Regions from separate parts of the Brevundimonas sp. AC546 genome, predicted to be linked through region 1. Evidence: riboswitches for the same ligand, from Rfam matches in the RefSeq annotation. Region 1 holds a riboswitch; the other holds the start of a gene.
What was found. Region 1 has a riboswitch for glycine ahead of gcvT (glycine cleavage system aminomethyltransferase GcvT). Riboswitches for the same ligand answer to the same signal wherever they lie in the genome.
Positions count from the first base shown of each region.

Region 2: another riboswitch for glycine. It lies ahead of ACZZZD_RS12715 (TonB-dependent receptor domain-containing protein); the one in region 1 lies ahead of gcvT (glycine cleavage system aminomethyltransferase GcvT).

Region 1 covers NZ_OZ409849.1:2,963,511-2,978,585, forward strand. Annotated here, with positions in the region: gene ACZZZD_RS14675 (F0F1 ATP synthase subunit B) at 1-47, shown strand, start outside; gene ACZZZD_RS14680 (DUF6789 family protein) at 124-594, opposite strand; gene ACZZZD_RS14685 (hypothetical protein) at 726-1,130, opposite strand; gene ACZZZD_RS14690 (SDR family oxidoreductase) at 1,335-2,279, opposite strand; gene ACZZZD_RS14695 (TetR/AcrR family transcriptional regulator) at 2,350-2,955, shown strand; gene gcvPB (aminomethyl-transferring glycine dehydrogenase subunit GcvPB) at 3,091-4,659, opposite strand; gene gcvPA (aminomethyl-transferring glycine dehydrogenase subunit GcvPA) at 4,672-6,018, opposite strand; gene ACZZZD_RS14710 (hypothetical protein) at 6,018-6,530, opposite strand; gene gcvH (glycine cleavage system protein GcvH) at 6,537-6,902, opposite strand; gene gcvT (glycine cleavage system aminomethyltransferase GcvT) at 7,074-8,186, opposite strand; glycine riboswitch at 8,242-8,327, opposite strand; glycine riboswitch at 8,332-8,429, opposite strand; gene ACZZZD_RS14725 (alpha/beta hydrolase) at 8,535-9,575, shown strand; gene ACZZZD_RS14730 (class 1 fructose-bisphosphatase) at 9,796-10,761, shown strand; gene ACZZZD_RS14735 (nicotinamidase) at 10,761-11,393, shown strand; gene ACZZZD_RS14740 (adenosine deaminase) at 11,579-12,610, opposite strand; gene argS (arginine--tRNA ligase) at 12,624-14,426, opposite strand; gene ACZZZD_RS14750 (Tat pathway signal sequence domain protein) at 14,427-15,075, opposite strand, start outside.
Region 2 covers NZ_OZ409849.1:2,579,116-2,594,190, reverse strand. Annotated here, with positions in the region: gene ACZZZD_RS12765 (hypothetical protein) at 30-230, shown strand; gene ACZZZD_RS12760 (Crp/Fnr family transcriptional regulator) at 349-1,032, shown strand; gene ACZZZD_RS12755 (sensor histidine kinase) at 1,029-2,471, opposite strand; gene ACZZZD_RS12750 (response regulator transcription factor) at 2,468-3,148, opposite strand; gene ACZZZD_RS12745 (hypothetical protein) at 3,148-3,495, opposite strand; gene ACZZZD_RS12740 (hypothetical protein) at 3,713-4,087, shown strand; tRNA gene ACZZZD_RS12735 (tRNA-Arg) at 4,440-4,516, shown strand; gene ACZZZD_RS12730 (hypothetical protein) at 4,756-5,076, shown strand; gene ACZZZD_RS12725 (amidohydrolase family protein) at 5,089-6,084, opposite strand; gene ACZZZD_RS12720 (S9 family peptidase) at 6,116-8,056, opposite strand; gene ACZZZD_RS12715 (TonB-dependent receptor domain-containing protein) at 8,147-10,846, opposite strand; glycine riboswitch at 11,021-11,108, opposite strand; gene ACZZZD_RS12710 (ABC transporter substrate-binding protein) at 11,316-12,389, opposite strand; gene ACZZZD_RS12705 (response regulator transcription factor) at 12,473-13,135, shown strand; gene ACZZZD_RS12700 (sensor histidine kinase) at 13,132-14,505, shown strand.

The DNA of each region.
Region 1 (15,075 bases):
CGCTGCTGGACAGCGCCATCGCCCAGATAGGCGATCGCCTGAACTGATCGGCGTGACGCTGAATGAAACAAGGCCCCCGACGTCGCCGTCGGGGGCCTTTTTCTTGGATCGTCTATGGTGAAGTCAGTGCGCGTGGGCGCCGCCGACGTAGACACCGCCCATACGCTTCTCGCGCGCCACCAGCCGGGCATAGACATTGCCCAGCACGATGCCGAACACGGCGTGGGTGACCAACAGCCAGGCGATGGTGCCAAAGCCGGAACCCGCCGTGAAGGTCCGGTAGTTTCCGAACATCACGATGGCCGCCATCATCACCAGCCAGGCGCCGACGGCAAAGACGATGCCTTTCGTCTCCGACGTGTCGGTCGGCAAGCGCGGGCACAGGATCCCGAACAAGGGTCCCAGGATGAAGACCCCGCTGATGGCATGGATAACCCATCCTACAGCAAGGTTGCCCGGCATGCCGATCATACCGGCGATGACCCCCTGGAAGGGATCAAACCAGTTGAGGAACATATTCGGGACTTCGAGCAGAGACGCAGCGATGGTCGCGGCAACACCCGCAATCATGCCCTTTTTTACGCGTGACATCATGACCTTAGCGCCTCCCAACGCATGAGTGGTTCTCTGATAACGCGCAGACAGGATACGCCTGACTGGGGAGATTGGTGTTCACGTTCCTGTGGTTAGCGGTTGCAGCAACGCAACCGCGAGATGGTCTCTAACTAGCGGAAAAGCTTGCGGAAATACCGTCGCACCTGCTTGCGGCCGCGCGAAAGGTGACGACCGGACCGCTTGGTCACGACCTTTTCGGCCCGCAGCGCCTGTTGCCAGAAAACCGGCGCGAACTCCGGCTTTTTCCGCATGAGTCTCCGGAACGGATAGATCCATTTCGGGCGGGCGTATTGGGCGCGGATGAACTGACGCTTGGCCCAGAACGAGCTCTTCAGGATCAGCATCAGGCCCACGGCGATGACCGGAATCCCGCCGGGACCCGGCAGGGGGGCGATCAGAATCCCCAGCAGCACCACGAACAGGCCGCCGATCATCAGCGCCCAGCGTTTCACCAGACGCAGCGTGCGGCTGCGCGGTTTCGAAGGCTGTGCGAGGAGAACGGAGAGGGAGGTCACGGATACGCCAGATGGGGAGGGGAGGCCGTCATGACAACGGTCGCCACCGCCGCCCGATCCCTCGTCGGGAAAGGAAAAGGCGACCGTGACGACCTTGCCACAACCCTTTTAAGGTCCTGCGTCGATGGCGGATCGGTGTCCGGCGAATGAAGCTTTGGTCATGATCCGCTGCAGGCCGCTGACCGTGGCCGCTGCGACACGGCCTCAGCCGTAATGGACGCCGGTTAGTCGTTCGGATTCGGTCCAGAGCCTGCGGGCCACGTCTGCGTCCTGAGCCTGAGGCTTGATCTCGGCAGGGCCGGGCGGTCCCTTCATTTCCATCATGCGTCGGGGGCCGTAATAGCCGCCGCCCTTTACGGCGGGCCAGGTGGCGGCCAACAGCGTCGGCAGGGCGCCGTCCGCGCCGGAATGGCTGATGAAGGGCTGAAGCAGCCGCCCTGCCGCCATCATCAACCCACCGGCGCCCGACTGGGCCGGACCATTGGCGATCAGGTCGGTCCGGGCGAAGCCGGGGTGGGCCGCCGCGCTGGTCAGGTTCCAGCCCTGAGCCTGGCTGCGCCGGTCCAGTTCGATGGCGAACATCAGCATGGCCAGTTTGGACTGTTGATAGACCGGCCACGGCTTGTAGGCCGTCTTTTCATAGTTGAGGTCGTCCAGCAGAATCCGGCCGCCGCGATGGGCCATGCTGGACATTTGGACGACGCGCGCCCCTTCTTGTCTGGAAGGGCCTTGGGTCAGCAGGGGCAGCAGGCGGCCCGTCAGGGCGAAATGCGACAGGTAGTTGGTGCCGAACTGCATCTCGAACCCATCGGCCGTGGTCTGCCGTGTCGGCAGGGCCATGACCCCGGCGTTGTTGATCAGGATGTCGATCGGCCGTCCCGCCGTCAGCTGGCGATCAGCGAAGGCGGCCACGCACGCCAGGTCACCCAGGTCCAGCAGGTCGAATCGCACATCGGCGCCGGGATGGCGCGCGCGGATCAGCCGTTCGGCCTCGGCCCCCTTGGTCGGATTGCGAGCCGCCAGCACCACCTCGGCCCCCTTTTCGGCCAGCACCAGGGCGGTTTCCAGGCCCAGACCGCCGGTCGCGCCGGTGATGATGACCAGCTTGCCGCTCTGGTCGGGAATATCGGCTGTGGTCCAGGTCGTCATTTCGCTATCCTATCGCAGAAAGATGTTGTCTCGAAGGGTTCCGGCTTGCATATCTGCATCCGGTGCAAATATGCAAGAAGTGCAAGAAAAGATTTCCGTCAACGATCAAGGCCTGCGTGAACGCAAACGGCTGGAGACGCATGCCCGTATCCAGGCCGAGGGCATGCGCCTGTTCCTCGACAAGGGGTTCGAGGCGACGACCCTGGACGAGGTGGCGCAGGCGGCGGATGTGTCGCGCCGAACCCTGCTGAACTATTTCGGGTCGAAGGAGGAGATCGTGTTCTCGGCCAAGGCGGGATTTCCGCAGATGGTCGCGGACGCCATCGCGGCACGGCCGGCAGACGAGCCATTGCTGGATATGGTGGAGAACGCTTTCGTCGATCTGGCGCAGCAGCCCCAGTCCGAGGAGACCAAGGCGGTGGCCATCCTGATCCATGGCACACCCTCGCTGAGGGCGGGCGACCAGGCGAAATACGAACAGGTTGAGCGGCTGCTGGCCGAAGCCCTGGCGGCGCGCAAGGGCCTGGCGTCCGACGACATCGCCTGCCGCGTCGTCGCCGGGACGGCGGTCAGCATCATGAAGCTGTCGCTGGACGCGTGGCTGGCCAATCCCGACGCACCGCCCGAGACGTTCGGACGCGCGGCCTTCGCGGCGCTGAGACGGGCGGCGGGTTAGAGATCGCTGTTTAACCGCCGTCATCCTCGCCCTTGTGGCGAGGATCCAGACTGCCGATGCGTCCGCAGTGAGCGCGCTCGTCGAAACCGGGAGTCTGGATCCTAGGGACAAGCCCTAGGATGACGGGGCTTATATTTACGCCGCCTGGTTCGACCCTGCTGGAGCCGACCAGCGCAGGACCGGCGAGCGGGCGGCGCGGGTTTCGTCCAGTCGCTTCAGCGGCGCATGGAAGGGGGCGCCCTTGAAGCGGTCGACGTCGCCAGCCTTCGCTGCCTCGGCCAGCAAGCGCATGGCGTGGATGAAGCGGTCCAGTTCGGCCTTGGACTCGGTCTCCGTCGGTTCGATCAGCATGGCGCCGTGGACGACCAGCGGGAAATACATGGTCATCGGGTGGAAGCCCTCGTCGATCATCGCCTTGGCGAAGTCGAGCGTGGTGATGTCCGTGCCCTTCAGCCATTCGTCGTCGAACAGGGCCTCGTGCATGCAGGGGCCGTCGGGGAAGGCCGCCGACATCAGGTCCGACAGGCGGGCCTTGATGTAGTTGGCGTTCAGGACGGCGTCCTCCGCCACCTGACGCAGGCCGTCGGCGCCGTGCGACATCATGTAGGACAGGGCGCGCACATACATGCCCATCTGGCCCTGGAAGGCGCACAGGCGACCGAAGGCCTGAACGGCCTCGTCCTCCTCGCGCTCGACCAGGCGATAGCCGTTGTCGTCATGCACGACCCAAGGGGCCGGGGCGAAGGGCGCCAAGGCTTCGGACAGCACCACCGGACCCGCGCCCGGACCGCCGCCGCCGTGCGGCGTCGAGAAGGTCTTGTGCAGGTTGATGTGCATCGCATCGACGCCCAGGTCGCCGGGGCGGACCCGGCCGACGATGGCGTTGAAGTTGGCGCCGTCGCAGTAGAAGTAGGCGCCGGCCTCGTGCGTCAGGCGGCTGATCTCCAGGATGTCGCGCTCGAACAGGCCGCAGGTGTTGGGGTTGGTCACCATGATGGCGGCGACGTCGTCACCCAGCTTGTCGGCCAGATCGGCGACGTCCACGCGGCCGTCCTCGGTCTGGGCGACCTCTACGACGGTATAGCCGACGAAGGCGGCCGTGGCCGGGTTGGTGCCGTGGGCGCTGGTGGGCACCAGCACCTTGCGGCGCTTCTCATGCTGACCCGAGGCCTCGTGGGCGGCGCGGATGGCCATCAGGCCACACAGTTCGCCGTGCGCGCCCGCCTTGGGCGACAGGGCGACGGCGGGCATGCCGGTCAGGGTCTTCAGCCAGTGGGCCAGCGTGTCCATCAGCTCCAGCGCGCCCTGCACCGTCGAGATCGGTTGCAGCGGGTGGATGTCGGAGAAGCCGGCTAGGCGCGCCATCTTCTCGTTCAGGCGCGGGTTGTGCTTCATCGTGCATGAGCCCAGCGGATAGATGGCCAGGTCGATGGCGTGGTTCTTTTGGCTGAGACGCACATAGTGGCGCATGGTTTCCGGCTCGGACAGGCCGGGCAGGCCGATCGGATCCTTGCGGACCAGGTCGCCCAGGTCGGAACCGTCGGTCTTGGGTTCCGGCAGATCGACGCCGGTCTTGCCCCAGCCTTCGCCCTCGAAGATCAGGGCCTCGTCCTGCAACAGGCCGCGGCCGCCGGTCAGGGTGGCGGGCCTGGAAGTCACGGCGTTCGGGGCGGTCGGGCGGCCGACGGTGTTCATGGTGCTCATGGTCGTTATCCCTTACGCGCCGAGGACTTTGGAGAGCGACTTGGCGAGGATCTGGATGTCGTGATCCAGCGTCGTCTCGGTCGCGGCGACCAGCAGGACATCGTCCATGCCGGCGTCGGGGGCCAGGCGGCTATAGGGCACGCCGGCCAGGATGTGGTGACCGGCCAAGGCGTCCACGACCTCGGCCGCGTTCCTGGGCAGGCGCACCGCGAACTCGTTGAAGAAGCGCGAAGTCAGGATTTCCACGCCGGGGATGGCGGCCAAGGCGTCGCGCGTGGCCACGGCCTTCTCGTGGTTGAGCAGGGCCAGTTTGCGCAGGCCCGTCTCGCCCAGCAGGCTCATGTGGATGGTGAAGGCCAGGGTGCAGAGGCCCGAGTTGGTGCAGATGTTCGACGTGGCCTTGTCGCGACGGATATGCTGCTCGCGCGTGGACAGGGTCAGGACGAAGCCGCGCTCGCCGTCGGCGTCCACGGTCTCGCCGGTCAGGCGGCCCGGCATCTGGCGGATCAGCTTCTCGCGCGTGGCGAACAGGCCGACGTAAGGACCGCCGAAGTTCAGGGCGTTGCCGATCGACTGGCCCTCGGCTGCGACGATGTCGGCGCCCATCTCGCCGGGCGATTTCAGCAGGCCCATCGACACGGCTTCCGTCACCACGACGATCAGCAGGGCGCCGGCGGCGTGGGCGGCCTCGGCGATCCTGGTCACGTCGGTGGCGGTGCCGAAGACGTTGGGGGTCTGGACGACGACGCAGGCCGTGTCGGGACCGATCTGGTCGATCACGGCGGCTTCGGCATCGACAGCGGCGGGCAGGGCCAGGGTCTCGACGCCGACGGCGTGGACCACGGTCTCGGTCGCCTTGACGTAGTGCGGGTGGACGCCGCCCGAGATCACCGCCTTGTTGCGGCGGGTCACGCGGGTCGCCATCAGCACGCCCTCGGCCATGGCGGTCGAGCCGTCATAGAGGGAGGCGTTGGCCACCGGCATGCCGGTCAGGTTGGCGACCTGGGTCTGGAACTCGTACAGATATTGCAGCGTGCCTTGCGCGATTTCCGGCTGATAGGGGGTGTAGCTGGTCAGGAATTCCGAGCGCTGGATCACGTGATCCACCGTCGCCGGGACGTGGTGCTTGTAGGCCCCTGCGCCGCAGAAGAAGGGCACGGCGCCGGCCGAGGCGTTCTTGGCCGCCATGGCCGAGAGGGCGCGTTCGACCTCCAACTCGCCCGCCACGCGCGGCAGGTCCACGGGGCCGTCCAGCCGCGCCGACTGGGGCACGTCCACGAACAGGTCGTCGATCGATTTCGCGCCGATGGCGGCGAGCATCGCCGTGCGGTCGTCGGGCGTCAGGGGGAGGTAGCGCATCAGACGGATTTTCCGAAGAGGAGGTCAGATAATCTTGAGAACAGCGAAGAGGACTGTTGGTGCTTGCGGACGGGCAATACCTTCCGCTGGGCCGCCGGTTCTTGCTGTTCGGCGTTCGGCGAAAGTTCAGCTAGCGCGGCGTACAACTGCTCTGGACCTTTGATGGTATCGGGGCCCAGAATATTCATGTCCGCAACCCGCACTTCGCCATCGCTGGCATGGGTTCGTAGCGCGACGGGATTGAACAGATCGCCGATGATGAAGGCGCTCGTCCGGTCGGCGATACGATAGAGGGCTTCGGCCACGGTATCGGTAAGCACCGGATACTCCGCCAGCATGCCGTCGCTCAGGTCCTCGCCGAACAGGTAAAGGACCGCGCCGTCCGTAAGACGCAGCTCCGCTTCCACGCCCGTCCATTCTGCACCCGCCTCGGCGAGCGCCGCCTGCACCAGCTGGCCTAAACCGGGCTGGGACGGCGTCGTCGTCGAGTTGCGGAAGAAGACGGTGAACACTGGCGCTTACAGGCTGGCGAGGAAGGCGTCGTAGGCGGCCTGGTCCATCAGGGCGTCCAGTTGCGAGGCGTCCGAGACCTTGATCCTGGCGAACCAGCCGTCGGCCTCGGCGGCCGAGTTGACGGTTTCCGGGGCGGTCGACAGGGCGTCGTTGGCCTCGACCACTTCGCCCGAGACGGGGGCGTAGACGTCGGAGGCGGCCTTGACGCTCTCGACCACGGCGAAGCTGTCGCCCTTGGCGACGGTCTTGCCGACCTCAGGCACCTCGACGAACACCACGTCGCCCAAGGCGTCGGCGGCGTGTTTGGAGATGCCGACGGTGGCGATGTCGCCGTCCAGGCTGACCCACTCGTGATCCTTGGTGAACTTCATCTGTCTGTCCTCAATGAAGCCGGCCGGAGCAGGCTGTGTTGTCTCTAACTCGTCATCCTAGGCCTTGTGCCTAAGATCCAGACTCCCGGTGTCGGAAGCCGTGATCCGACGGCGGGCGTCGGTGTTTCTGGACCCTAGGCACAAGGCCTAGGGTGACGGAAGGAGAGGGCGTTACGCCTTCGGCTTCCGGTAATAGCGTTGCGCCACGAAGGGCATGGCGACGACTTCGGCGGCGGCGGTCTTGCCGCGCACGATGACCTTCAGGTCCGCGCCCAGCTCGGAAAAAGCGGGAGGCACGAAGCCCATGGCGATATTCTTGCCCAGGGTTGGGGAGGGGCCGCCCGAGCTGATCTTGCCGATGACGTTTCCATCCATGTCGGCGATCTCGGCGCCTTCGCGGGCCGGGGCGCCTTCCTTGACGATCAGGCCGATGCGGACGCGCGAGGGGCTGTCGGCCAATTCGTGCATGATCCGCTCGGCGCCGTTGAAGTCGGCGCGTTCCTTGCGCGACTTGGACAGGGCGAAGGTCAGGGCGCCTTCGACCGGCGAGGTGGTCGGGTCGATGTCGTGGCCGTGCAGCGGCAGGCCGGCTTCCAGACGCAAGCTGTCGCGGGCGCCCAGGCCGATCGGCTTGACGCGGGCGTCTTCCAGAATGGTGTTCCAGATGCGCTCGGCCTGGTCGGCCGGGACCGAAATCTCATAGCCGTCTTCGCCGGTGTAGCCCGAGCGTGAGACATAGCAGTCGGCGCCGAACAGCATCAGGCGGGCGCATTCCATGAAGCCCATCTCGGCCAGGATCGGCTCGTGCGCGGCCATGACCTCGGCGGCTTCCGGGCCCTGAATGGCGATCAGGGCGCGGTCCAGAACCGTCAGCTTGGCGTCGCCTTCAAGGTTCGCCTCCCAGAAGGCGAAGTCCTCGTCCTTGTTGCCGGCGTTGACGACGACGAACAGCCCGTCATGGTCGGGACGGCCGGCCATCAGGTCGTCGATGATGCCGCCGTCCTTGTTCAGCAGCAGCGAATATTTCTGCTTGCCGGCCTTCAGGATTTCATAGTCGCCGGGCACGAAACGTTCGAACTGGGCGGTGGCGTCCGCGCCGGTGATTTTGCACTGGCCCATGTGCGACACGTCGAACAGGCCGGCGTGTTCGCGGGTCCAGCGGTGCTCGGCCAGAACGCCTTCATACTGGACCGGCATGTCATAGCCGCCGAAACCCACCATGCGGGCCCCCAGCGCGCGGTGCGCGGCGTTCAGAGCGGTCGTCTTCAGGGTCTGGTCGGTCATGGTTCAGGCTTTCACGGTCGCGTGTTGTGGCGGAGCTCCGCCGTCCTCGCGCCCCCGCTGTCCTGAAGCCTGAGAGATTCCGGCGACCAAATCATGTCGCCTTGCTCCGTCGGCGCGCCCATCGAGAGCGACTTTCCAGCGTCCGTATGCTGTCGCGGTCCGTTTGCCTGAGCGTTTCCGGGGCGGTTGCGCCTTCGGCGTCGAGGCCTGTTTCCAGACTCCGAACTCTCCCGCGAGAGCGCTCGACCTAAGGCATCGACTCTGGCCCCAAGTCAAGCGGTCGGGGAACAAGGATGCGTGGGGCGGGTTGTCGTTAAGAACCCTCTTTCGAAACCCAGGAATTCCAAAATGTCGATTATAGACAAGCTGTTCGGCGACAACGACAAGCCGCGTGACACTCCCGCCAAGGCCGACGGCCCGATGCAGATGGTGCTGGACGAACTGGCGTCTCTTGGCGGCAAGCCGATCGAGACCCTGTCGCCGGCCGAAGCGCGCCAGCAGCCGACCCCGACCGACGCCGTCCATTCCCTGCTGCGAAAGGCCGGAAAGGATCCGAAGGCCGACGACCTGGGCGTCAAGATCACCGACATCTCCATTCCCGGCGCCGGCGGCCCAATCCAGGCCCGTATCTACAAGCCGCATGACCATTCCGAGAACAAGCTGCACCCGGTCGTGGTCTATTTCCACGGCGGCGGCTTCGTGATCGCCGATCTGGACGTCTATGACGGCGGCCCGCGCGGCGTGTCCAAAATGGCCGACGTGATCGTGGTCTCGGTCCATTATCGCCAGGCGCCGGAGCATCAGTTCCCCGCCGCCCACGACGACGCCCTGGCCGCCTATCGCTGGGTGCTGGACAACGCCCAGAGCTTCAACGGCGACCCGCAGAAGGTGGCGGTCATGGGCGAGAGCGCCGGCGGCAACCTGGCCATCGGCGTGTCGATGATGGCGCGCGACGCCGGTCTGCCGGCGCCCAAGCATCAGGTACTGGTCTATCCGGTCGCGGGGGTGGACATGGACAATGAGTCCTATGTCGAGAACGCCGACGCCAAGCCGCTGAACAAGCCGATGATGCAGTGGTTCGTGAAGCACATCTTCGCCAATGAAGCCGACGCTCAGGATTCTCGCATCAACATCGTCGAGAAGGCGAACCTGGCCGGCCTGCCGTCCTCGACCGTCATCTGCGCCGAGATCGATCCGCTGCGCACCGAGGGCGAACTGCTGGCCGAGAAGCTGGAACAGGCGGGCGTCGATGTGCGCCACAAGACATTCCACGGCTCGACGCACGAGTTCTTCGGCATGGCGATGGTGCTGCCGGATGCGATGGCGGCCCAGACCTTCGCCGCGCATGAACTGAAGCGGGCGTTCGGAACGGCGATCCTGCCGATCTGATGAAATGAGTCCTTCTCCCGTTGGGAGAAGGTAGCCCGCAGGGCCGGATGAGGGGCGGGTCGTGGGCCAGTTCGCACCGCCCGACCCTCACCCTTTCGCCTTACGGATCGCCTGCGGCTCTCCGAGGCTCAAGCCCTCTCCCACCGGGAGAGGGTTTCTGTCTTGCCGTTGCGCGTCCCGCCCTCCAAGAACGGGCAAAGCCTAGAACCGGATCGACAGCATGACCCGCACAAGCCTCGACGCCCATATCGCCGACCTGGATGCGCCGGAGGGTCTGAAGACGGTCCTGACCGTCGTCGCCGCCACCTGCGCCGACATCAGCGACGTGGTCGCCGGCGGCGCTCTCGCCGGGGCGCTGGGCGCCTCAGGGCAGATCAACGTTCAGGACGAGGAGCAGAAGAAGCTCGATGTCATGACCAACGACATGCTCACCGACGCCCTGCTGGCCAGCCCCGTCGTCGCCGGCGTCGCGTCGGAAGAGATGGACGAGGTCCAGCCGGCCACCAATCCTGGGGGCGAATATCTGGTGCTGTTCGACCCGCTGGACGGCTCGTCCAACATCGACATCAACGCCCCCGTCGGCACCATCGTCTCGGTGTTGAAGTCCGCGACCGCGACCCCGGCCGAGGCCGACTTCCTCCAGCCGGGCCGCAATCAGGTCGCCGCCGTCTATGCCGTATACGGCCCGCAGACCATGCTGGTGCTGACGACCGGCACAGGCGTGAAGGGGTTCACCCTGTCGAACGAGGGCGACTGGATCCTGACCCACGACGACATCGCCATTTCGCCGGACACCAGGGAGTTCGCCATCAACATGTCGAACCTGCGCCACTGGTCCGAGCCGGTGCAGACCTATGTCGGCGACCTGCTGAAGGGCGAGGACGGTCCGCGCGGCAAAAACTTCAACATGCGCTGGGTCGCCGCCATGGTCGCGGACGTGCACCGTATTCTGATGCGTGGCGGGGTCTTCCTCTATCCGTGGGACAAACGCGAGCCGAACAAACCGGGCAAGCTGCGTCTGATGTATGAGGGCAATCCGATGGCCTTTCTGGTCGAACAGGCCGGGGGCAAGGCGACGACGGACGGCGTGCAGCCGATCCTGGATGTGCAGCCCGAGCATCTGCACCAGCGCATCCCGGTCGCGCTCGGCTCGGCCAACGAGATCGACGCCTACGCGGGCGTGTGATGCAGATCGCGGCGACAGACGCCTTTCTGGTCATCGACCCGCAGAACGATTTCTGCGAGGGCGGTTCTCTGGCGGTCGAGGGCGGAGCGAGGATCATGCCGCTGATCAATCGGCTGGCGGAACGGTTCGACCGGGTGATCGTGACGCAGGATTGGCACACGCCGGACCAGATTTCGTTCGCCTCCAACCACCCCGGCGCGGCGCCCTTCACCGAGATCGAGGTCGCCTATGGCCGCCAGATGCTGTGGCCGGATCATTGCATTCAGGGCGCGCTCGGCGCCGATTTCCAGCCCGACGTTGCCCCTACGGTTCGCAAGGCCCTGGCCGTGATCCGCAAAGGTTATAATCCGGCGGTAGACAGCTATTCCGGCTTCTTCGAGAACGATCAAAAGACGCCGACGGGCCTGGTCGGCCTGTTGCGCGAACTGGGCGTGAGCCGTGTCTTCCTGGCAGGGCTGGCCTTCGACTACTGCGTCCGCTTCACCGCTGAGGACGCGGTGCGTGAAGGCTTCGACGCCGTGGTGATCGCCGACGCCAGTCGCGCCATCGCCCCGCAGACCGAGGCGGCGGCACGGGACAGTTTTCGGGCGCTGGGGGTGGTGGAGATCGAGGCCGGTGAACTGCTGGGCTGACTCCTTCTTTCGTCATCCTCCGGCAAGCCGCGCCTTCGCGGCGCAGAGCGGGGGACCCAGCGGCGCCGAAGGCGAAATCCATCCACCGCACGGCCGTAGGACATTAGGCTCGTGACAGGTTCGCGCTCGCGCGCGCCGCTGGGTCCCCCGGTCTCGCTACGCTCGCCGGAGGATGACGAAAGGGGTCAGTTCGCCTTCGCGTACGCCTCCACCTCCGCGATCCGCGCCGCCTTCTCCGCATCGCCCAGGAACGATCCTTCGAAGCTGTTGCGCGCCAGCAGCGTCACCTGCTCGCGCGTCAGGCCGACCGCCGCCGCCAGTCGGCTGTAGTTGTCGTTCACGTAGCCGCCGAAATAGGACGGGTCGTCCGAGTTCAGGGTGACGTGGAGGCCCCGGCGCAGCATCTCGGGCACCGGGTGGTCCTTCAGGTCGTCAACGACGCACAGCTTCAGGTTCGACAGCGGGCAGACGGTCAGGGTCATCTGCTCGCGCGCCAGCCGCTCGACCAAGGCCTCGTCCTCCATCGAGCGATTGCCGTGGTCCATACGGTCGATGTTCAGCAGGTCCAGCGCCTCATGCACATAAGCGGGCGGACCCTCCTCGCCGGCGTGTGCGCACAGTTTCAGGCCCAGGTCGCGGGCTGCGGCGAAGACGCGCTGGAATTTGGACGGCGGATGACCGACCTCCGACGAATCCAGTCCCACGCCGATGAAATGATGCAGATAGGGCTTGGCCGCCTCCAGGGTCGCGAAGGCCTCGTCTTCGGTCAGGTGACGCAGGAAGCTGAGGATCAGACCGGAGGACACGCCCAGTTCGGCCTTGGCCCGGTCCATGCCCGCGATCAGCCCCTCGACCACCACGCCGAACGGCACGCCCCGGTCGGTATGGGTCTGGGGGTCGAAGAAGATCTCGGCGTGACGCACATTGTCGGCGGCGGCGCGCTGGAAATAGGCGAAGGCCAGATCCTCGAAATCCCGGCGCGTCAGCAGCACGGCGGCGCCCGCGTAATAGATGTCGAGGAAGTCCTGCAGGTTCGAGAAATCATAGGCCGCCCGAACGGCCTCGACGCTGTCATAGGGGATGGCGACGCCGTTGCGCTGCGCCAGTTCGAACATCAGTTCGGGTTCGAGGCTGCCCTCGATGTGCAGGTGCAGTTCGGCCTTGGGCAGGCCGGCGATATAGGTGTCGAGCGACATGGGCGATCTCCGGGAGGACATCGCCCAGTCTAACCTACATCCGCTCCGGGTTGTCGATCCCCAGCAGGTTCAGGGCGATTTCCAGTTGGCTCAATGCGGCCGCCGACAGGGCCAGCCGCGAGCGTTTGGTCGCCTCGTCCGGCGCGACCAACACCGGGCAGGCGGCGTAGAATTTCGAGAAGGACTGCGCCACGCGATAGGCGTGCTCGGCCACCAGGTGCGGCATCCGCTTGTCGTAGGCGTCGGACACGGCGGTGTTGAAGGCGTCCAGCGTCAGGGCCAGGTCGCGCTCGGCCGGTTCGGCGATGACGATGGCGCCGGGCGTCAGTCCCTGTTCGGCGCCCTTGCGCAGCAGCGATTTGATCCGGACCGACTGGTACAGCAGATACGGCCCGGTCTTGCCCTCGAAGCTCATGAACCGGTCGAGGTCGAAGACGTAGCTGGTGGTGCGCGCGTTCGACAGGTCCGCGAACTTCAGGGCGGCGATGGCCACCTTGTGGGCGATGGCCTCGAACTCGGCAGGGGTCAGGTCATCGCCCAGCTTGGCCTCGTGCAGACGCTCGCGCGCCTTGTCCGTCGCCTGGTCGATCAGGTCGCGCAGCTTCAGAACACCGCCCGCGCGGGTCTTGAAGGGCTTGCCGTCCTGACCGTTCATGGTGCCGAAGCCGAGATGCTCCAGCGCGCCCTGTTCGGCATAGCCGGCTAAATAGGCGGCGCGGAACACCTGTTCGAAATGTTCGGCCTGCCGCTCGTCGACGACATACAGGGCCAGGTCGGGCGACAGAGCCTTCTTGCGGTCCAGGATCGTGGCCAGGTCGGTGGTGCCGTACATGGCCGAACCTTCCGAGCTGATCACCAGCAGGGGCGGGGGCGAGGGGGCCTCGACCACCGAACCGTCGGCCAGCTTCTTCTTGCGGGTCTCGCCGGGCCTGGCGACGTGGACCACCTGGGCGCCGTCGTCCTCGACCAGCAGGCCGGTCGCCTTCAGGTGCGCCAGCATTTCGGGCATCTGCGGATCGGCGTCGCTCTCGCCGTTCCACAGGTCGAAATCGACCGACAGGTCGCCGTATTCACGCTTCAGCGCCTCGCGGCTGACCGCCACGAAATGCGACCACAGGGCGCGATAGCCGGGACGACCGTTCTGCAGCTCGGCCGTCGCCTTGCGGGCGCGGTCGCGGAAGGCCGGGTCTTCCTTGGCCTTGCCGGCGGCCAGCGGATACAGCCGGTCCAGGTCGGCCAGGGTCACGGGACTGTCGGCCGGGAAGGGGCCGTCGCCCTCGGCCATGAAACCTTCGGCCAGGCCTTCGTCGCCGCAGGCGACGATCAGCAGCCCCATCTGGAAGCCCCAGTCGCCGAAATGGGCGTCGCCGGTGACGTGATCGCCGCGGAAACGGAACAGCCGTTTCAGGCTCTCGCCGATGATGGCGCTGCGCAGGTGACCGACGTGCATCGGCTTGGCCACGTTCGGACCGCCGAAATCGATCACCACCTTGCGCGGATCGGCGACGACAGCGGTGCCCGCGTGCTCGGCGTCGGCCGCGACCTCGGCGGCGCGTTCGGACAGAAGCGCGTCAGAGAGCTTCAGATTGATGAAACCCGGTCCCGCCACCTCGACCGAGGTGAAGCGCGGATCGGCTGTCAGGCGGTCCGCGATCTTTGTCGCCAGTTCGCGCGGATTGGCTTTCAGCGCCTTGGCGGCGGCCAGGGCCCCGTTCGACTGGAAGTCGGCCAAATCAGGACGGTCGGACGGCGTGACGCGGGCCAGGGCCGCATCCACGCCTTCGGCGGCGAAGGCGGCGGCGACCGCTTCGCTGAGGACGGTCTTCAGATCAGCCATTTATTCGCTCGGTGCGGCGGCAGGGGCAGGCGCGGCCGGCGTCGCGCCGGCGTTGACGCGGAAGCGGCTGCCCGAGCGGTTGAACTCTGCCATTTCCGGCGTTACGTCGAAACCGACCAGGATCTCGAAGTTGCCGCCGCTGGTGTCCACGCCGGCGCGCGGGATGACGATGGTGCGTTCCTCGGTGACCGAGGCGGTGCGCTGGCCTTCGAAGTTCACCGGCAGGTCGAAATATTCCTTGGACAGGATGGCGTTGTTCCGCTCCGTCACGGCGATCCAGTAGCGATAGGTGCGCTGGTCGCTGGTCGCCTGAGGCCCGCGGCCCAGTTGGAACAGCATGCCGATGTCGACGCGAATCGGATCGGCCTCGCGATATTCGCAGTCCGAGGTGATGCCTTCGATCTCGCCGGTGTAGCCGACGTTGGAAATGGCGGCGCGACCGCCCTCCAGCTCGACGTAGCGGGCGGCGTCGTAGAGGATTTTCACATAGGGGCAGGGGCCGGCATTGGCGCGGCGACGCAAGGGGGCGATGCGCGGCGCGCGGCTGGGAGCTGCCTCTTCGCCCGAGGCCTGCTGGCCTTGTCCCCCACGGTCGCGGGGCGAGGTCTGGGCCTCGGCGGCGACCGGCAGGGCGGAGGCCGCAATCGAG
Region 2 (15,075 bases), 380 kb from region 1:
CCGCTACCGTCAAGCCTCAGGAGCCAGGCTTGCACATCTACGAGTTCCACTTCTTCGACGCGGCCGACCGTCGTCCGCTGCTCGACTTCTTCGATGGCGCCGACGACGCGACAGCCGTCGCCGCCGCCCGACGGCGTCTGGCCGACCACGCCTCGTGCATCGGGGTCGAGGTCCACCAGGGGGAACGCCTCGTCGCCCGGTTGGAGCGGAGCAAGACCGACGCCGTCTGAGCGGCTCCGTACACAACGCGGTAAAATCAGGGCTTTTCCCCAGAAACCAGCGACAGATACTGCTACGCTGTGTCGGGTTCCGACAGACGAGACGCACGGATCGCCTTATGCGCGAACTATGCGCATCCTCCCGCCGGGCAACCGGTTGATCCACGGCCTGAATCTCGAGGACCGCAACGCCCTTGCGGCGATCGCCACCCCCGTCGAATTCGCTCTTGGCCATGTGTTCAACGAGCCGGACGACGCCGTCGAACACCTGCACTTCATCGACAGCGGCTTCTGCTCCTCGGTGGCGGTGCTGGAGGATGGGCGCACGGTGGAGACGGTCATGATCGGGCGCGAGGGCGTGCTGGGCGTCGTCGCCTCGGTCGTGCCGCACCACGCCCATACCCGCAGCGTGGCCCAGGTCGCCGGCACGGCGCGGCGGGTGGACGCCGCACGTTTCCGGGCGCTGTCGGCCCAGAGGCCGGGCGTGCGCGACGCCGTGGGCGACTATATGGCCCGGCTTCAGGGCGAACTGGAGCAGTCCACCGCCTGCAACGCCCTGCATCACGCGGGCCAGCGGTTCGCCAAATGGCTGCTGCGCTGTCACGACCGGGTCGAGGGCGACACGCTGAACCTGACGCAGGAGTATCTGGCCTCGATGCTGGGGTCGCAGCGCACCACGGTGAACGAGGCGGCGCAGGGGCTTCAGAAGGCCGGCGCCATCGCCTATTCGCGCGGCCGGATCACGGTGCTGGATCGCGCGGCGCTCGAACGGGCCGCCTGTGAATGCCACCGCCGGGGCGGCGACCCGCGCTAGTCCGCCTGAGCGGCCGGCAGTTCCAGCACCGCCTTGAGCCCGCCCATGTCGCTGTCCGCCAGCGTCAGCCGGCCGCCATAGGCGCGGGTCAGGTCGTCCACGATCGACAGGCCCAGGCCCGAGCCCGGCGCGCTTTCGTCCAGCCGGGCGCCGCGCTGCATGACTGTGTCGCGTTGATCGGCCGGCAGGCCCGCGCCGTCGTCCTCGACCACCAGGATCATCTGCCCCAGGCCGCTGCCCCCCGCCGAGACGCGGACCCGGCGCCTGGAGAATTTGGCGGCGTTCTCGATCAGATTGCCCAGGATCTCCTGCAGGTCCTGACGCTCGCCCAGGAACGACAGGCTGTCGGGCGCGCGCCAGTCGATCTCGACGTTCTTGTCGCGGAACACCTGTTCGATCATGACCGCCAGCTCGTCCAGCACCTCGGCGACCGGCGTGGTCTCGCCAAGGCCGTGGGCGGCGCGGGCGGCGGCGCGGGCGCGGCGCAGATGGTGATCGACCTGGCCCTGCATGACCTTGGTCTGGCGCCGCACCAGTTCGGGCAGGTCGCCCGGGGCCGTCCCGGCCTCGGCCAGCATGACCGAGATCGGCGTCTTCAGCGCATGGGCCAGGTTGCCGACGTGGGTGCGCTGGCGCTCCACCACCTCCTGGTTATGGTCCAGCAGCCGGTTGACCTGTTCGGCCAAGGGCTGGATCTCCAGCGGATAGGACCGCCCGATCCGGGCCGACTTGCCCTTGCGCACGTCGGCGATCTCGTCGCGCAGGTCGAACAGAGGGCGCAGACCGATCCGCACCTGGATGAAGACCGCCGACACCAGGCCCAGGCCCAGGATCAGCATCGCCGTCCAGGTGACGCGGGCGAACTGGCGCGTGTCGGCGTCCACCTCGGAGCGGTCGATGGCGGCGATGAAGATGACCGGATGTTCGTGCCGGGGAATGGACTTCATGCTGGCGGCGACCCGCAGCGGCTCGCGCGTCTCGTCGTCGTCCTTGGGGCCGGTGGTGTTGAAGGTGATCACGTCCCCGAACGCCGCATCCAGCCGGTCAGGCAGGTCGGGCGGCAGGGTCAGGTCATAGCTCCACAGCGAGGTGGACCGGGCCAGGCTGACCAGCCGTCCATCGGGCCGAACCTCCATGATCTGCCAGTATTTGCCCGACAGCAGGCGCAGGGTGCGGGCGTCCTGAATCTGGGGCACGACCTCGCCGGGCGGCGTGCGGCTGGCGGCCACCACGATCTCCTCCGTGGTCTCGTTCAGCATGGTGCCCAGGCGGCGCAGGGCCGATTCCTGGAAGGCCTGGGTCAGGACCAGAGCGGCGATCACCAGGGCCACCAGGATCCAGGCCGAGGCCAGCCAGATCAGCCGCCGGGTCAGCGAGCGACCGGGCCGCCCGAACCAGCGTCCCCAATCCTGTTTTACCGAAACCGCCTGCCCGGTCACGCCGCTTCGGATTCGCCCGCCAGAGGCGTCAGCCGGTATCCCAGGCCGCGCACGGTCTCGATCCGGTCGGAGCCGACCTTCTTGCGCACCCGCCCGATGAAGACCTCGATGGTGTTGGAATCCCGGTCGAAGTCCTGATCGTAGAGGTGTTCGACCAGTTCGGTGCGGCTGATGACCCGACCCTGATGCATCATCATGTAATGCAGCAGCCGGTATTCCAGCGAGGTCAGCCGCAGGGGTTCGCCGTTGACGCTGGCCCGCGCCGCGCGCGGATCAAGCCGCAAGCCCCCGCAGGCCAGGGTCGCCGAGGCGATGCCGGCCGAGCGACGCAGCAGCGCCCGCAGACGCGCCAGCAGTTCTTCGGTGTGAAACGGCTTGGTCAGATAGTCGTCGGCGCCGGCGTCGAAGCCCGCGACCTTGTCCGACCACGAGCCGCGCGCCGTCAGGATCAGGACCGGCGTGGCCTTTCCCTCGCGGCGCCAGCGCTCAAGCACTGACACCCCGTCGATCTTGGGCAGGCCCAGGTCCAGGACGATGACGTCATAGGGTTCGTTCTCGCCCAGATAATGAGCTTCCTCGCCGTCCGGGGCGTGATCCACGGCATAGCCCGCGTCGCCCAGCGCCGCCTTCAGCTGACGCGACAGGTCGGCGTCGTCCTCGACAAGAAGCACGCGCATCAGTTCGGCCTGCGACGTTGATTGTTGTTGTCGTCCGATCCGCCCTGACGGGCCTGGCCGGTGCGTCCGTCGACCACGACCTCGCGCACGCGACCGTCGCGTTCGACCAGGACAGAGTAGTTGCCGTCGCGGCGCGGCTGGGTGTCGATGGGGCGTCCGCCGCCGGCCGCGCCCCCGCGACGACGCGCCTCGTCCGGGCTGACGCGCGGAGGAGGGCGATCCTGCGATCGTTGATCCTGGTCGCGCGACTGGCGATCACGAGACTGCGCGACCGCCTCCGTCGACAAGACGGGAGCGAGGGCCAGGGCCGCGACGGCGAGGATGAGACTGGCGTGTTTACGGAACATGGAGACCGATCTAGGCCCAATCATCTGAACGGGCGCTGAATACGTCGTATAGTTTAAAGCGACCTTCGCGCCAAACCGACGAACGCCGATCCTGTCATCCTTGTCATGCCGATGAACCGAACCTGATCGTCGCTGTTCAGAACCGGCTCAGTCGCCAGATGGTCAACTCTCCTCATCGCTGGTCACCCCGACCGGCATAACATTTGAGGAGATCGCCATGCGCAAGCTCATCGTCCCCGCCATCGTCCTGGCCGCCGCCTCGGTCGCCGCCCCGTCCTTCGCCCAATCCTATCACCGCCCTGCCCCGCCGCATCATGGCGCCCAGCACGCCGGCTATGGTTCGTGGCAGTCGATCAACGCTCGCCAGGCCAACCTGGACCGCCGCATCGACCAGGGGGTCCGTAACGGCCAGCTCAGCCGCCGCGAAGCCACCCGCCTGCGCGGCGAGTTCAACAGCCTGCTGCGCCTGGAAGCCAACTACCGCCGCGGCGGTCTGACCGCCTGGGAACGGACCGATCTGGACCGTCGTTTCGACCGCCTGTCGGCCCAGATCAGAAACGAACGCAACGACCGAGACAACCGTCGCGGCTGAGGCTTCGGCCATCAATATGACGCCTGAGAGCGCGGCCTACAGGCCGCGCTCTTCTGCATTTCAAGTATCAGCGCCGCTCTGGTTGCTCGCAGGCGCCAATGACGACAGGCATGCCGCAGTAAGTGCGCGGACGCCCGCGTTAACGGCCAAGCCTGGCCCTGCGGAACAGGAACGAAACGAATCAGGACCGAATCGCCGACACCGCCCCATTCGTCCTTTGTTCACCGCGACATCTGGTAGGTTAAGCCCGCTTAACCACAAGCCTCACGTGAGGCGTTCCCCACCTCTCCACCGAATTTTTCATCCGCTCCCGCTTTCCCGGAACGCGCCGACCCGCTAGGGCATCGTCCGTGGCCCCGTAGCTCAGCTGCATAGAGCAAGGCTTTCCTAAAGCCGAGGTCGGGGGTTGGAGTCCCTCCGGGGTCGCCATCATTTTATCGAGACCACTTAGAACCTGCTCAATACACACTAAGGTCGCTCAGGGCGCGAGTCGCTCAAGAGGGCGCGGTGCAGTCTCGCTAAGCAGCTAGTGTCAGCAGTGCGCCAGAAGCGGATATTGGATCGCAGCCTGCAAGTAGACGTTCATCTTCATCAATCTGAGCTGAGCGAAGGCCTCTCAGCGTTCAAACCTATTTTGTGTTCGACGGGACGTCAGGGGGCGCTGCATCGTGCCCGCCATGAATGGTTTTACCCTCAAAGATTACGTCGCTCAGGAAGCGATCGCCCTCGAAGCGAACCTGACGCTGGGCGGAAACTTCAAAATCTTCGCTGAAACAGGGATCGCGATGTTCACCTCAACGATCACGTCGGCGGGCCGCTCGCACCTTCTCTTTATGGCCAACTACAGTTTCATCCAAGCTATGCTGTCGGCTCTCAGAAGCGCCAGTAGCGGACATTTTGACCGACGCGGAAATCAGACCTTCAAACGAAGGCGTGAGGGCCCGACCTGTGGCAAATGCATGACCGCTTCCGGCGGAAAATACTCCTAGCTTGCGTGCAGATCACCTCATCCCGACGTGTCGTCGCCTCAGACTCTCCGATTCCTGTGACGACAGCGGCAACAGTCCCATTGCATCGTTCAGATAGCCGTCCAGCGAGCCTGAGAACGGCCAGTCGGAACCTGGCACGAATTGCTCGATGCCGATGCCTCTCATGACCTCGACCAGCCGCGCACGGTTTTCCGGCGACGTATCGGCGTCGAAGACCTGGGCAAGGTCAAAGAAGAGGTCGGGCACCATGTCAGGCTGTTCGGCCAAGAACTTTCGAAACGCCTCCATCGCGTCCCAGGTGTTCGCATCCAACCCGCCCCAACCGCCGGAATGGGCGATGACAACGGGGGTGTTGCGGGCGTGGGGCAGGACCTGTTCGACGAAGATGCGGACGTCGCGCGCGCCATAGTCCTCTGCGCGGGTGCGCATATGGATCGTGATGGTCAGCCGGGCGTCCGATGCGGCCTCGAAAACGGCCGCCAGGCGACGGACGTGATCTGGATTGCGCAGATCGACACCCGAGTTGGTCAGATGCAGCTTCAATCCCTTGGCGAAGGGCTCGTCCTTCCACGCCTCGATTTCGGCCAGAGCATCGGGCGTCAGCGGATTGACAGAGACGAAGGCGACCAGTCGCCCCGGGTGCGCCGCCGCCGTGGCGACTGTGAAGGCGTTGGCGTCGTGAACCCGCGTTGCGGCGTCGGCCAGCGCAGGAACCATCATCGGGCTTTCGGCTAAATAGGCCGTGGACATCATCCAGGCCGTCTGGACGCCCGCCTCGTCCATGTCCGCCAGCAGATCGTCAGCCGTCCGCGTCTCGACGAAGGCCGGATCACAGGGGCCGATACGCCCTGGACTGCTGCAATAGGCCGGCAGGATCTCCAGAATGGCGGGCGAGTGGACGTGGACGTGATGGTCGGTGTGAACCGGTGCGCGGATCTGCGCCATCGCGGGCGCCGCAAGGAGCGCGGCCGAAACCGCGCTCGCCACGACGATGCTTCTGAAGGTCATGGATGGATTTCTGAACGGCGCCGGTCAGGGCTCAGCGCGCGGCGTCGCCGAGCAGCGTCTGTTTCCAGAACAGCAGACTGGTCCAGAAATAGTAGTCCTCGTTTTCCTTCTTGTGGAAACCGTGCCCCTCGTTCTGCGCCAGCAGATGCCAGGCCGTGCCGCCGTTGCTGCGGACCGCGCTGATGATCTGGTCGGCCTCGGAGGCGGGCACGCGGGGATCGTTGCCGCCGGTCGCCACGAGCAGCGGGATGGTGATCTTGTTTACGCTGGTCAGGGGTGAGATGGCCTGCAGTTGCGCGCGCTGGGCCGGATCACGCTCGTCGCCGTATTCGACGCGTCGCAGGTCGCGCCGATACGACTGGGTGTTTTCCAGGAAGGTGACGAAGTTGGAGATGGCGACGTAGCAGTTCGCCCCCTTCAGCCTGTCGCTGTAATGTACGGCTGTCGCGTAGCACATATAGCCGCCGTAGGAGACGCCGGTGACGGCGAAACGCGCGGCGTCCAGCTCAGGGTTGACCTCCAGCGCATCGAGGAAGGCGCCGATATCCTTGACCGAATTCTCGCGCTGGAATGGGCCGTTGTCCAGGTTGACGAAGCGCGTCCCATAGCCCGACGACCCGCGCACGTTCGGGAAGAAGATCGCCACGCCCAGTTCGTTCAGCAGATAGTTTTGCGAGCCCAGGAAGTCGGGTCGGGTCTGGCCTTCCGGGCCGCCGTGAATATCGACGATCAGCGGGCGCTTGCCGGGGAATTTGGCCGGATCGGGTTGATAGAGGAAGCCGGAGACGGTCTCGCCGTCGAAGCTCTTCACCTCGACCAGCTTGGGCTCGATGTTGATCGCGGCGTTCAGGCCGCCGGTCTCGCTGTGGGTCCACTGGGTGACCGCCAGGGTCGTCGGATCGATTGAGAAGGCGTCGCCGGACACGCGGGCGGACGACAGGCTCAGCCCGATCGCCCCCCATGGCGCGATGTCAATGGACGGGCCGATGCTGTAGGGGATGACGCCGTCAGGCAGGCCGGAGACAACGCGGACCGCCCCCGTGGCGACATCCATGACCTTGAGCCGAGAGACGCCCGCCTCGTTCACGGCGTAGGCGATGAAGCTGTCGTCCGGCGCCAGGGCGTAGTCGCTGACATCCCACCGAGTCTCGGTGCTGACGGGCGCGAAACCGCCCTGCCCGATCCGTCCCAGGCGCAAGAAGTCGGAATCCTTGTTGGACGTCGCCCAGACCGTGCCGTCGGCCGCATATTTGGGATCGACATAGGAGACCTGGGCCGCCGGATCGGTCAGCGGGGTCATGCGGCCGGACGCCAAGTCCAGCTCATAGACCACGGCGTTGTTTATCGACATCCGGTTCAGGACCAGGGCCTTGGTCCCGTCCCTGGAGAAGTCGGCGATGTTCCAGCCGCCGCCGGACACCTGCGCCACCAGACGGTCGGTCGAGGGATTTTCAGGATCGACGACATACAGATCCATGTCCGCGCCGTTGCGGCGCGACGAGGCATAGCCGACGCGTTTGCCGTCCGGGCTCCAGGCGCCGAACCAGTTGCGGCTCTTGCCGTCGGTGATGCGGGTCAAGCGGCCGCCGGTCAGGGTGTAGAGCTGGTAGAACTCGTCCCCGCCATTGTCCTTCTGGACCAACAGGGTCTGGCCGGACGGCGACAGGGCGCCGGCCAGGATCGGCTCCGCCTCGAAACTGATCTGGGTGCGTGCGCCGTCGGGACCGGCGACGACGTGAAGCTGGTCCGTAGCGCCGAACCGGGTCTTGACCAGCATGGATCGGTCGGCGGCGTTCCACCCCAGGAAGGCGGCGCGGCGCGCCTGAAGATAGGGTTGGGTCGCGGCGACCAGATCGTCCGGCACCGCCGGCAGGCCATCGGCCACAATCGCAGCCGGTTTGGGCGCTTCGGCGAAGGCGGCGGGCGCTGCGGAAATGGCGAGCGCGAGGGCCAGCGGGAGACGAGAGATCATCATTCAGACCGTGAACTGGGGGAAAGAAGAAGGGGTCGCCGGCTCCCGATCGGGAGAACGAAGCCGGCGACCGGGAGCGCGCTACCCGAACTAGAAGCGGTAACGCGCGCCTACCGTGACGTACCGACCGACGACGTCGTAGTACGGAGAGAAGAGCGACCCATCCGGAGGCCACTTGTCGAACAGGTTGGTCGCATTGGCGTAGAGCTCGACGCCGTCGGCGCCGTAGTGGGCCAGATCGGCCGTCAGCCCAAGATCGACGTAAGTGAAGGCGTCGATGTCGTTGTTCACGATCTTGACGGTGCTGTTGTAGACGCCTTCCGAGATGTAGCGAGCGCGCAGGTTTGCGCCGAACACCTCGCCCTGCCAGCCCAAGCTGGCGTTGACCCGCAGTTCCGGCACGCCCAGGCCGAAGGCGTAACCCTGCGACTTGACGTATTCGATCTCGGAGATGCCGTCGTCCGTCGTCAGGCTGTTCACCCAGGTCCCGACCAGGCGCATCTTCACCCGTCCGGTCGCGCCCGGAACCCACAGGTCCGCCGGCGACGAATAGGACACTTCGGCGTCGATGCCATCGGTCTGATACTCGGCCAGGTTCACATAGGTGGACCGGGTGCGGATCAGATTGCCCGAGGCGTCACGGTCGACATTGGCGCACAGTGCGGTGTTCCCGTTGAAGCAGCGGCTGACCAGATCCTGCGGTGCGATCGTGGTGATCACGTCGTCGATCTTGATGTTGTAGTAGTCGACCGACATGTTCAGGCCGGGGATCGACGGGGGCGAATAGGTCAGTCCCAGCGTCAGGGTGTCCGCCGTTTCCGGCGCCAGGTTCGGGTTACCCCCGCCGTTGTTCAGCGTGTAGACGGTCTGGCCCTTCAGCGGGTCGTTGATGTTGTTATAGCCGGTCGTGGTGGTGGTGTAGAGCTCGGTCAGGTTGGCCGAACGGATGTCGCGCGACTGGGTGATGCGCCCCCGGAAACCCGGGAAGAACTCGTTGGTCGCGCCGACCTTCCACGACCAGATCGAGCCCGTGGTGTCGTAGTCAGAGATGCGGGCAGCGGCGTTGAATTCAAGATTGTTCAGGACCGGCAGGTCGCGAACGATCGGCACCAGGATTTCACCGAAGGCTTCCTTGACGGTGAACTCGCCCGACATGGCCGAGAAGCTGAAGGTCTGGAAGGCCTTGGCCGCGTCCAGTTCACCCACGCGCTGGTCGGTCTGCTCCTTGCGGGCCTCCAGACCGACGGCGATCGACACATCCCCCGCAGGTAGGCTGAAGGGCTCGCCGCGCAGGCTGACGCCGGCGACATCCAGCTTGGTGGTCGTGCGCTGCTGGGGCGTGCCGGTGACGTAGTCGATGGCTTCCTGAGACGGCGCGCCCAAGCCGAACAGGTTGATCGGCACGCAGCCGGAGTTGGCGTTGGTCAGGGTCACGCGGCAGACGGGCTGATTGGTGACGGGGCTGATGACCGAGTCGACCGCCTGGGCGTAGTTGGTGGTCAGCAGGAAGCCGGGCGTGTCGATATTATTCTCGTATTCGCCGTGGCTGTAATAGGCGCCCCAGCGCCAGTTGTCGCCGAACTCGCCATCCAGAGCGATGGTCGCCTGGGTCGTGACCCGCTCGAAGTCGATGGTCGAATAGGACAGGTCGGAGTTGAAGCGGCCCATGGTGAACGAGGTCTGGCCCGCCGCCGCCATCTGCTGCTTGATCGCCGTCGACAGGAAGGCGTTGTCGTTCTTGATCGTCAGATTGCCGCGGTTGTGGTCGCCGAACCAGATGTAGTTGTTCCACATCCGCGAGTGACGGACGTCGGCGGTCAGGCGCAGTTTATCGGAAAGCTCGTAGGTGGCGCTGGCCAGACCGGCGTAACGACGCTGGGGCGTGACCAGGGGGCTGAGGTCATCGTTCGACGGTCCTTCGCCACCGACGGTATTCGTGCCAACCACCGTGCCGTAGTTGAAGGGGCGCAACGTGCCGTCGGGATTGAACACCTGTCCGGCATTCACGCCGGACATGATCAGACCGCCGTAGGCCGCGTTCGAGAAGCCGACGTTGGGAACGGTGACGAACCCGCCCGCGCCGTCGGACACCTGGGCCCAGCGACCGATCGCCGGACGCGAGGTCTTGGGAACGACGCCGTCGTTGTCCAGATATTCGCCGCCGATGACGAAATGACCGCGACCGTTGGCGAACGGCGTGCCCCATGCCGCCTCGAAACGCTGCTGTTCTGCATCATCGAAGGACGAGATGCCGTATTCGGCGCCCAGCTTGCCGCCTGTGAAGAAGCGGTCGATGCCGATGTTCACCACGCCGGCGACGGCGCCCGAGCCCCAGGCTGCGGATGCGCCGCCGGTGACGACGTCGACGCTCTTCACCAGAACGGACGGAATGCTGTTGAGGTCGTTCTCGCTCGACACCCGACGCCCGTCGATCAGGACCAGCGTTCGGTTGATGCCCAGACCGCGCAGGTCGACCGGCGCATTGCCCGCGCCGGTGTTGGTGCCGGTCGTCTGGGGCGAGCTGCTGGCCTTGAACTGAGGCATGTCGTTCAGCGCGGCGGCGATGTTCTGGCGCGCGCCGACCGAAAGATCCTCGGCCGTCAGATGGATGGTGGGCGTGGGCGCCTGGAAGCCGGCCCGGTCGATCCGGGACGCGGTGACGACGATGTCGTCCACCGAGGCGGCGGCCTCTTGAGCAGTTTGGGCGTCCTGTGCGTGAGCGATCCCGGCGCACGAAAGAAGGGCGATGGCGCTGCAGCAGGTGGTCAGATGGCGGTTGAGACGAGACAAGGCGATGGTCCTCATAAAGATGACGCCCCTCCCCAGGGGTGTCTGACGCGAGCGACGCTCTGCGGCGCCGTTTCGCCCCCGCTGTCATCAGGCCTGAGAGCTTCGGGGCCTTGCGACCCGTTTCTCCTTCGGCGAGGGCGGATCCCCCGGACCCGTCCTTCTCTCCAGCGTTCCTTCAGCAAGACGGTCCGTTTGCCTGAGCGTTTCCGGGGCGGTTGCGCCTTCGGCGTCGGCCGGAGCCGATCTCTCCCGCCTTGCTGAAGCTGAGTAAGATCGACCCCAGGCTCGGTGTCAAATAGGTGAAAGCCGCAATTTTATTGCCGTTCGAAGCGCTCCGTTCGCATTTCGTTGCTCTTCGGGATCAAGTGCAGTCACTTATGGCCGCGCTCGAAGGGCGGCTCGTGCGGCCGTGACGGCAGCGTGACAGAAAGGCGGGTTTCGGACTTTGTGGACTTATCCACAGGAACGCTCAGGGCGCGGCAGGATCCGAGGGTGCCCTGACGCCAGGACGCGTCGCGGCGCGCCAGCGCTTCAGCAGGGTCGCACGGCGCGCCTGATCCAGATTGGCGAGCAGGGCCGGACCCACACGGATAGGCCGAACGCCGGGCGACGCGGGACGCAGAGGCGCATCGACATCGTCGCGCACCGGCCGAACACCAAGCGCGCCGATCACCCGCTGTCCTTCGCGCGACAGCAGGAAGTCCAGGAACAGCCGCGCCGCATTCGGATGAGCGGCGTTGCGTGGAATGAAGGCCACACGGGAAACGGACAGATGATAGTCGTCAGGCGTGATCAGTCCGATCTGAGGAACACGCTCGGCCCAGGACTCGCCGTAGGATCGGTTCATATTGTAGGCGAACACCATCCGCCCATCGGCGATCTGGCCCATCATCCTCTGCCCCGAGGTGTCCAGTCGCGGACGCTGCGCGCCCAGCGCCTCCATCAACGGCCAGGCGTCGGGATAAATCTGCACGTCCGCCGACAACTGCATCAGGGCCACGCCGCTGCGTTCGGCGTCATACAGGGTGACGCGGCCGTCGAAGATTTCCGGGCGGACCCTCAGCAACCGAAGAAGATCCGCGTGACTGCGCGGCACGGCATCACCCGCAAGATGGCCCTTGTTATAGGCGAACACGATCGGCTCGGCGGTCAGCCCATATCCCTGATCGCGCCACACCGACCCGTCGGGCATCGCCGCCCGGTGCGGGGACTTGTACGCCTGGGCATAGCCGTCGTTGATCAGCTTGACCTGCACGTCCATCGCCGTGCTCCAGACCAGATCCGGCCCGTCCCGCCCCGTATCCGCGAGCACACGAACCTGTTCGGCGATCCGCGTGGAGTTTATGTCTTCGAGACGCACGCTGATCCCGGGCCATCGACGACGAAAGGCCTCCAGCACCGGTCCCATCAGGCTGGTATTGGTCAGGATGTGCAGCGCCCCTTCGCGACGCGCCAGCCAGCGCACACGCTGCGCCGTGCCCGCCCCCTCCGGCTCCGACGAACAGCCGGCACCCAATCCGGCCACGCCTCCAGCCAGACCCATCAGCAGATGTCGTCGATCCGTCTTCACCGCTCCGGCTTTCTGGTTATGGTGTCGCTCATGATCCGTCGCCCCGTCTTGTCGCCATGAGAATACTCGTCGTCGAAGATGACAAGGCGCTGCGGCATTCGCTCGAGGTCAGTCTTCATGAGGCGGGATTCGAGGCAAGCTGTATCGACAGCGGCGAGCAGGCCTTGCAGCTCGAGAGCGCCGAGGTCTTCGACGCGGCGATCCTGGACATCGGCCTGCCCGACATCGACGGTTTCGAAGTGCTCAGAACCCTGAGGCGTCGAGGATCGTCGACGCCGGTTCTGATGCTGACGGCGCGCGACGCCCTCGGCGACCGCGTCGCGGGCCTGGACCTCGGGGCCGACGATTATCTGGTCAAGCCGTTCGCTCCGTCGGAACTGGTCGCCCGCCTTCGCGCCATCGTGCGCCGACGTCAGGGACAGGCCGCCGGCGCGGTGGTGGTCGGAACCCTCTTCTGCGACTGGCGCACCGGGCGCGCCCTGGTCAACGACCGCGACCTCGCTCTGCGCCCCCGCGAGTGGGCGGCCTTGCGCGTCTTGGCCTCGCGGCCGGGACAGGTCGTGGACCGCGATTTGTTAGCCGCCGAGGTCTTTCCGCAGGACGAGGCGCCGTCCCTCAATGCGTTGGAAATCCATGTCGGCCGGCTGCGACGCAAGCTTCAGCCGGATGGCCCTGCGGTGACCAATATTCGCGGCCGCGGGTATCGTCTCGATCCATGAGCCGCGCCCGGCCTGCCCGTTCCCACAGCCTGGTCATCCGCCTGTTGATCGCACAGGTGGTTCCGCTTGCGATCTTCGCCGTCGTCGTCCTGGCGGTCGGCGCCTGGACGGCCCAGCGGGTGGTGGCGAACAATGCGGACCGGCTGTTGGCCGGCGCGCTGCAAACGATCCGCGAAACCGTGTCGGTCACGGATGACCGCATCACCGTGAACGTGGAACCCTGGGCCCTGGCCCTGCTGGACGGCCCCGAGCGTGACGCCGTCTTCTACAGCGTGCGCGAAGGCGACCGGCTCGTCACCGGCTATGCCGAACTGCCCAACCTACAACAGGCGCAGGCCGACCGGCCGGTCTTCGCAGACCTGTCCGTCAGAGGCGTTGCGGTGCGGATGGCGCAGCAGACCCTGATCATTCCCGGCCGCGATGCCCCCGTTCGCGTCTCGGTCGCCCAGAGCCTGGACTCCCGCCGCGCCAGCCTGCGCGAGCTTTACCGCAGTATGTTGCTCCTCCCCGGCCTTCTTGTCGTGCTGGCCGCCCTGCTGATCTGGCCTGCCCTGCAGTGGGGCCTGAATTCGCTCAAACGTCTGATCGACGACCTGACGCGACGCCCCAGCCCCTCAGCCGATTTCGCCCCGACCAATGTCGATCTCGCGCCGCGCGAGTTCTGGCCGGTCCTGAACGCCTTCAACCATCTGCTTGCGCGACTGGAGACCTCGACCTCCGGCATCCAGCGGTTCGCCGCCGACGCCTCGCACCAATTGCGTACGCCGCTTTCGGTGGTGTCCGCCAATCTTGAGCTTCTGGCAGGCTCTTCGCGACCCTGGACGCCTCAGGAACGACGGCTGATCGCCGATTCTCGTGACGCGGTTAGCGGCATGACGCGCCTCGTCGGGCAACTGCTGTCCACGGCCCGCGCCGACGGCGCGCGGATATCGTCCTCCGGCGACCTCGGCCGCGCCGCCCGCCGCGCCTGTCAGGCCGCCCGTGAACGCCGCGTCTTTCCCAACGGCGCCCTGCGTCTCCGTCTTCCTGCCGAACCGGTGATCGTCCAGGGCGCCGAAGACCTCATCGCCGAACAGATCCTCAACCTGATCGACAACGCCTTCCACCACGGCGCACCGCCCGTGATCGTCCATGTGCAAATGACAGGTGCGGTATACGTGTGGGATCACGGCCGAGGCGCCGACGAAGCCACGCTTCCCCACCTCACGGACCGCTTCTTCCGCGCCAACTCATCCCAGGCGTCCGGCTCCGGCCTCGGCCTCGCGATCGTTCACACCTTGGCGAACGCCCAGGGCGCGCAGTTCGAACTGTACAACCGAGGCGTGGAGCGAACCGGCCTAGTCGGTAAGATTGCTTTTCAACTTGGCTAAACAAAGTGCAGCTAAAAGCAGACCACTTAAACTTCCGATCTGAGTCAGAATCAGCCGCTTGCAGCCGCGTGGCTTGTGCGCGGAAGCGCGCTGATGCGCCCGGATTAGGTCGTGGACGCGTGCGCTCCGCTCCGCTCCGCGACGTCGCTTCAGCAGGCATCGTGCGCATGTGGATCTGAACAGCGACTGCATCGGGAGGGTCGGACAGGCTGCGGATCGACTCTACGAAGCTTTCGCAGTTCCTCCGAATGAATGGGCAGGGCTGTGGGGCGTGGAGCCGAAGCAGGGCGGGCGACGTCGATTGGGCGGCGTCTGGCTTACCTCCGCGCAGATCGACAGCAATAGGCGACGTGTCCCTAATAGCCACGAGCCCGGTGCGCCAGACAAAGCGATTTGGATGGTTCGCGATCTCGACTTCTGCCCCGACAGCTGGGAGCTGTTGGTGGGCCGCTGCCCTCGCCCGACGTGCCAGCCGCTATTCTGGACCTCAGCAACCGTCCTTGAGGCGGTAACTGTGGCGCCAGGCTGTCAGAGACCAAGCGGCGTATCGTTCCGAAGGCTCTCAGGCCT